Regions from separate parts of the Promicromonospora sp. NPDC059942 genome, predicted to be linked through region 1. Evidence: riboswitches for the same ligand, from Rfam matches in the RefSeq annotation. Region 1 holds a riboswitch; each other region holds the start of a gene.

Region 1 (2,253 bases):
GTCGGCGGCCTGACGCTGAGCGGCGGCATCGGCTGGAAGGTCCGGAAGTACGGGCTGGCCCTCGACAACGTCGTGGCCGCCCAGGTGGTCACCGCCGACGGCGACGTCGTCACCGCGAGCGCCGACGAGCACCCGGACCTGTTCTGGGCGATCCGTGGCGGCGGCGGCAACTTCGGCGTCGTGACGTCGTTCGACTTCGCGGCGCACCGCACCACGCGCGTCTTCTTCGGCAAGGTCTCGTTCCCCGCGGCCGAGGCCGCCACCGTGCTCCAGGGCTGGGCGGACTACCTCCGCACCGCGCCGGAGGAGCTCACCTCCATCGCGAACCTCGCCAACCCGCTCGCGGGCGGGCCGGAGGCGCCGGTGGAGATCCACGTGGCGTTCGACGGCGACGACGCGGACGCCGCGGCGCGGGCCCTGGAGCCCCTCCGCAAGCTCGGGACGGTCGTCGCGGACGACGTCGAGCTGATGGCCTACGCGGACGTCCTGGTGGAGGGCGGGACGCCGCCGCCCGGCATCCACGTGGTGGCCCACGACGGCCTCGTGGACCAGGAGTCGGTCGCCGAGACCCTGCGGATCCTCGCCGAGACCGGCACGTCGCCGGGCGCGCCGTCGATCTCGATCCGGAGCCTCGGCGGCGCGGTGTCCCGCGTGCCGGGCGACGCCACCGCGTACGCCCACCGGGGTGCGGAGCTCATGGTCACGACCTTCACCGGGGGCCCGGCACCCGTGATCGAGGCCGCGCGGCCGGTGCTGGACGGGCTCTGGGGCCGGCTGGCTCCGTATCTCAGCGGGGCGTACGCGAACTTCCTCACGACAGCGGATGAGACGGACGTCACAGACGTCTACCCGAAGTCGACCTACGAGCGGCTCGCCTCGGTCAAGCGGCAGTACGACCCGAGCAACCTGTTCGCCCGGAACCACAATGTGCGACCTGGACAGATGTCCTAGTCGGGACCTTCGGCCCGGTGGGCACCGTCCTCGATCCGTACGGCGCCCACCGCATTAGCGTAGGTCGGACATTCCGGTCAATAGCTCCAGCGCCGACCGGGATGTCCGTAACGCGATCGTGACTTTCGGGCCCAGGCGGGCTACGGTCGGTCCCGCTCGCGGGGAATTCCGTGGGCACTCGTGGTGGACGCCGAGCCCTGTCACCGTCACGAGACTGCTCTGAACAGATGACAGGGACGGGGGAACCAAGTACGTGGGCACCGCCAGGTGCCCTTGGGGTGAAGCCGCACCAGCAGGACGCGGCCGGGTCATTCTCCGATCCGAATCCGACAGCTCACCTCGTAGGCGCCGGGAGAAATTGCTGTGACCACACGCATGCCCGGGCGCCATCGTGCTGCCCACGCACCCCTCACCCCGCTGACCCCGATCTCCCGTGCCGCATCCCGCGGCATCTCCGCGACCGCCCGCCGTGGCGCGGTCGTCGCCGCCGGATCGGGACTCCTCATCTCCCTGCTCGGCATCCCGGCCAACGCCGCCCCCGCGAACGACCCCAGCACGAACACCGCTGAGCTCGAGGCCGTGCGCGACGCCGTCCAGGACGCCACGCAGAAGTCGACCGACGCCGAGGTGGCCACCGCCGCCCTGACCACGGCGAAGGTGGACACCGCCCCCGCTGTGAAGGTCGCCGCGGACAGCGAGTTCGCGCTGGAGACCGGCACCATCAAGGTGACGCCGGCTCCCGAGCCGGAGCCGGAGCCCGAGCCCGTCGTCGAGGCTGAGCCTGTCGTCGAGGCCGAGCCCGCCAAGCAGGAGGTCAAGGCGACGACCGTCGCCGAGAAGCCCGCGGAGAAGGCAGCCCCGGCCGCCAGCTCCGGGTCCAAGATCGTCGACATCGCGATGCAGTACCTCGGCGTCCCCTACGTCTGGGCCGGTGCGACCCCCGCCGGGTTCGACTGCTCGGGCTTCACGTCCTACGTCTACGCCCAGATCGGCATCACCCTGCCGCACTCCTCGGCGGCGCAGCGCAATTCCGGCACCGAGGTCTCCGCGGCCGACGCGCTGCCGGGCGACATCATCTGGTCCCCGGGCCACGTCTCCATCTACACCGGCAACGGCATGCAGATCGAGGCCCCGGTCCCCGGCCAGACCGTCCGGGAGTCCAAGATCTGGCAGGACAGCCCGGTCTACCTCCGGATCAGCTGACACCTCCGGGCGTCCCGGCTCCACCGGAGCCGGCCTCCGGATCGCACGGCTCGAAGGGCCCGCACCAGCACGGTGCGGGCCCTTCGTGCGTCGTGGCAG
Region 2 (2,253 bases), on a different contig from region 1:
ACGTGGTAGAGGAAGCAGCGGTTCTGCCGCAGGGACGGCTCGTCGACGTCGGCGAACGTGCCGATCAGGCCGTCGGTGGCGGCGACGCCCCGCACGACATCGTCGGCGAAGGTGCGGCGCAGCACCTCACCGAGGGGCTCCTCGAAGAGTGCGCTCCAGGCCTCCTCGCCCACGCCGTCGGACACGAGACGCCGGACGGTGGCGCGCGGGAGCAGGGGCTCGGTGAGTGTCGGGGCGAGGCGGCGGGCCACCTCGGTGGTCATCGCGTAGAACCGGCCCCAGGCCTCGAAGTCGGCGTCGGAGCCGGTCAGGCGGCGGAACGAGGCGCGGGTGGCGGCGTCGTCCTGGGTGTCGACCAGCAGGCCGCCGTCGGCCACGGGGGTGTAGGAGGAGAAGCGGCGGCGGATGAGGCGGACCGGGAGGCCGAGCTCGTCGACGATCCGGCGCGGGAGGAGCGAGACGAGGTAGGAGTAGCGCGACAGGCGGGCGTCGACGCCCGCGAACGGGCGGGCCGAGACGGCGGCGCCGCCCACGTGGTCGGCGCGCTCCAGGACGAGGACCGAGCGCCCGCCGCGGGCCGCGTAGGCCGCCGCGGTGAGGCCGTTGTGACCGCCGCCGACGACGACGACGTCGTACCGGGCGCGCAGGGTGTCGAGCGGGGAATCGGGCATGCACGCCATGGTGACACGCGGCACTCATTGCCAGGAACGTTCCATCACAAGACGGTATGTGACCTAATCGTGACATTTACGCAACGGACGAGTACGGTCGATCTCGCCGCTCCAGCAACGGGGAGGTCCAGGCCCGGACGCCGAATCCTGTCACCGGTCCTGAGCAGCCAGAACGTGACAGGGGCGGGGGAACCAGGTAAGCCGGGCACGCGAGTGTCCTCGGGGTGAAGCCTCCTTGTGAGGCCGGGTGATCGCTCTCCCCATCCGAACCCGACAGCTCACCTCGTAGGCGTCCGAGGAGATCACTGGTGACCGTACTCACCGACCGCACCCACGACTGGGCGGACGACCAGGCAAACCGACCCAGCAACCGGGGGCGGCACCGCGCCGAGGGCCCCGCTCTCACCCCCTTCACCGCTCTGACCCAGACAGCAGCCGAGAATGCCGCCCGTACCGGCGCCATCGCGGTCGTCACGTCCGGCATGCTCGCGTCGGTCTTCACCCAGACCGCCCACACCGCGCCTGCCGAGTCCCACACCCAGACCACGCTCGCGAACAAGACGTTCGACACCAAGACCCGTGCGGGCCTGGCCGAGAACCTCGTGACCAAGGTCGAGGTCGCCCACGACGCCGACTTCCAGTCCGAGAAGGGTCGCGTCACAGTGACCCCGTACGCCGAGACGGACGCCGGCATCGCCGAGGCCAAGGCGAAGGCGGAGGCCGAGGCGCGCGCCAAGGCCGAGGCGGAAGCCAAGGCGAAGGCCGAGGCGGAGGCGAAGGCCGCCGCCGAGGCTGCGGCGGCAGCAGCCGCCGAGGCCGAGGCCGCCGCGGCGGCAGCGTCCGAGTCCTCCGCGGACCTCGGCCAGCAGGCCGTCAACCTCGCCCTCGAGTACGTGGGCGTGCCCTACGTGTGGGGCGGAGCCTCCCCCAGCGGCTTCGACTGCTCCGGGCTCATCCAGTACGTCTACGCCCAGCTCGGGGTCAGCCTCCCGCACAGCTCGGCCTCGATGTCGACGGTCGGCTACCAGGTCTCCGCCGCGGAGGCCCAGCCGGGCGACATCGTCTGGACGTCCGGCCACGTCTCGCTCTACGCGGGCAACGGCATGGTCGTCGAGGCCCAGCAGGAGGGCGTCCCCGTGCACTACACGGAGATGTGGCAGACCAACCCGGTCTTCATCCGGGTGACGGGCTGACGCCTCCCGGCACATCACGCAGTACCCGCACGACTCGCAAGAACCCCCGGCACAGAGCGCCCGCCCGGCCGTCCCGAGGTTCCCCTCGGACAAGCCGGACGGGCGCTCTGCTTCGTGCCCCGGTCGGGTAACGTCCCCGGCGTGAAGATCCTCGTACCGGACGTGCCCTTCGACCTCGACTTCCCGTCCCTGCTGCCCGACGGCGGAGCCTCCTTCGCGCCCGGCGGCACCGACACCGTCGCCACCTACGCGATGAACGAGCCGATCCCTGCCGAGCACACCGACGCCGAGCTGCTCGTCACCTGGTCCAGCCCGCCCAAGATCGTGGCCGACGCCGCCGAGCGGCTGACCGGCCTGCGCTGGGTGCAGACCCTGTCGGCGGGCCCGGA
Region 3 (2,253 bases), on a different contig from region 1:
TGACCGGGGACCGCCACCTGGAGCTCACCGAGCTCGGGCACGACAAGGCGATGCGCGTGATGCGCAAGCACCGCCTCGCGGAGCGCCTGCTGACCGACGTGATCAAGCTCGACTGGGAGCACGTGCACGTCGAGGCCTGCCGCTGGGAGCACGTGATGAGCGACCTCGTGGAGAAGCGCCTCGTCGGCCTGCTCGACCACCCCCACCACGACCCGTACGGCAACCCGATCCCCGGCCTGTCGGAGCTCGGCGAGGCCTACACGGACGTGCCGTTCCTGGCCGGGGTCATCTCGCTGCCCTCCGCGTTCGAGGCGGCGGCCAAGAAGGGCGTGAAGGGCGAGCCGCTCGCGGCGTCCCTCACCCGGATCGCGGAGCCGCTGCAGACGGACGTCGAGCTGCTGGCCCGCCTGTCCGACGCCGGCCTCGTGCCCGGCTCGCGGATCACGGCCGAGCTCAGCGACGGGACTTACACGGTGACCGTCGACGGCGCCGGGACGGCGCTGGAGCTCGGTGAGGACCTGGCGCGCCACCTCTTCGTCGCGACCGCCTGAACCGCACCCGAGGGTGTCCCAAACCTTCCGCTTTGTCGGAAAGGTGAGGCCACGTTCCCGACACGCCATGACATTCGTTGCCGGAACGTGACATCGGGGGTGAGGTCGGGTACGTTCAGATCGCTCTCACGGAGTCTTTTTCGTGAGAGTCCTCGGACGGACGCCGAACTCTGTCACCGGCCGGGGCCCCAAGACGACCGCATGACAGAGGCGGGGGACCCACCGTTGGGCGCCAGGGTGCGTCCTAGGGGTGAAGCCGGGTAATCCTTCGGGAATGCACGGCCGGGTGATTTCTCCCACCCGAACCCGACAGCTGACCTCGAAGGCGTACAAGGAGAGGTACTACGTGACCGCACGTACCACCCGCGCACGCCATCGTGCTGCGCGACGCCCCGTGACTCCGCTCACCGAGCTTGCTCAGAACGCCGCCGTTGGTCGTCGTACCGCGGTTGCCGCCGCAGGTGGCGCGCTCCTGGTCTCCACGTTCGGTGGCGCGATGGCAGCGCAGGCCGCTCCGATGGAGACCGGCCACGCCAAGATGAACTCGGTGGACCTCAACGCGCTGACGTCCCAGGCTCGCGAGTCCCTGTCGAACGCACCTGTCGTGACCGTCGCGCCCGACGCCGAGCTGAGCGTCGAGAAGTCCGCCGTCTCGGTGGTCTCGGCCGCCGACAACGAGGACTACCAGGCCGAGCTGGCCGCCCAGGAAGCCGAGGAGGCCGCTGAGGCGGCCGCCGCCGAGGCAGCAGAGGCCGCGGCCAGCGCCGTGTCGACCGCCTCCTCGTCCGTCGACATCCCGGCGTCGGCGATCGGCAACTCCGTGATCTCCATCGCCAGCCGCTACATCGGCGTCCCGTACGTCTCCGGCGGCTCCAGCCCGAGTGGTTTCGACTGCTCGGGCTTTACTTCGTACGTCTTCGCGCAGCTCGGCATCTCGCTGCCGCACTCCTCGTCGGCGCAGGCCGGCTACGGCACCCAGGTGCCGGCGTCGCAGGCCCAGCCGGGCGACCTGATGTGGACCCCCGGTCACGTCTCGATCTACGCCGGTGGCAACACCATGATCGACGCGTCCAAGCCGGGCACCGTGGTCGACTTCCGCACCATCTGGCAGTCGAACCCCACGTTCATCCGCCTGGGCTGACCGCAGCCACGCAGTACCGCAGCAGAGCGCCTGTCCGGGGAGATTCGGGCGGGCGCTCTGCTTTGCCATCTTTCTGCCGTCTTTTTGCCTCCGGATACCCACGACCGGCGCCCCGCCGGTAGCGTTGGAGGGCAAAGATGCACTGCTGAGGAAAGGACTGGCGATGACACGATCCGAGGTCGTACTGGTCGGGGTGGACGGATCGGCCGCGAGTCTGCACGCGCTGGACTGGGCTACCGCCTACGCGCACCGCGTGGGCTGGGCGCTGCACATCGTGTGCAGCTACTCCCTGCCGTCGTTCACCGCCGCGTCGCTCGACGGCGGGTACGCCGCGCTGGACGACACGACGATCCAGGAGGGCGCCAAGGCGGTCCTGGTCGAGGCGGAGAACCGCGTGGCCGACGCCGGGGTCCGCGCCACGACGGAGGTCGCGACCGGTGACGCCGCGGGCGTGCTCGTGGAGCTGTCCACCGACTACGGGCTCGCCGTGGTCGGGACGCGGGGCCGGGGCGGGTTCACGGAGCGGCTGCTGGGCACGGTGTCGTCCGCGCTCCCCGCGCA

The links. Region 1 has a riboswitch for cyclic di-AMP ahead of ACFV9Q_RS27180 (C40 family peptidase). Riboswitches for the same ligand answer to the same signal wherever they lie in the genome.
Region 2: another riboswitch for cyclic di-AMP. It lies ahead of ACFV9Q_RS28655 (C40 family peptidase); the one in region 1 lies ahead of ACFV9Q_RS27180 (C40 family peptidase).
Region 3: another riboswitch for cyclic di-AMP. It lies ahead of ACFV9Q_RS20430 (C40 family peptidase); the one in region 1 lies ahead of ACFV9Q_RS27180 (C40 family peptidase).

The regions. Positions count from the first base shown of each region.
Region 1 is NZ_JBHWLR010000029.1:26,006-28,258, forward strand. It holds gene ACFV9Q_RS27175 (FAD-binding oxidoreductase) at 1-951, shown strand, start outside; cyclic di-AMP (ydaO/yuaA leader) riboswitch at 1,159-1,311, shown strand; gene ACFV9Q_RS27180 (C40 family peptidase) at 1,315-2,154, shown strand.
Region 2 is NZ_JBHWLR010000038.1:14,880-17,132, forward strand. It holds gene ACFV9Q_RS28650 (phytoene desaturase family protein) at 1-671, opposite strand, end outside; cyclic di-AMP (ydaO/yuaA leader) riboswitch at 800-979, shown strand; gene ACFV9Q_RS28655 (C40 family peptidase) at 980-1,864, shown strand; gene ACFV9Q_RS28660 (NAD(P)-dependent oxidoreductase) at 2,006-2,253, shown strand, end outside.
Region 3 is NZ_JBHWLR010000013.1:113,654-115,906, forward strand. It holds gene ACFV9Q_RS20425 (metal-dependent transcriptional regulator) at 1-551, shown strand, start outside; cyclic di-AMP (ydaO/yuaA leader) riboswitch at 703-895, shown strand; gene ACFV9Q_RS20430 (C40 family peptidase) at 1,048-1,692, shown strand; gene ACFV9Q_RS20435 (universal stress protein) at 1,856-2,253, shown strand, end outside.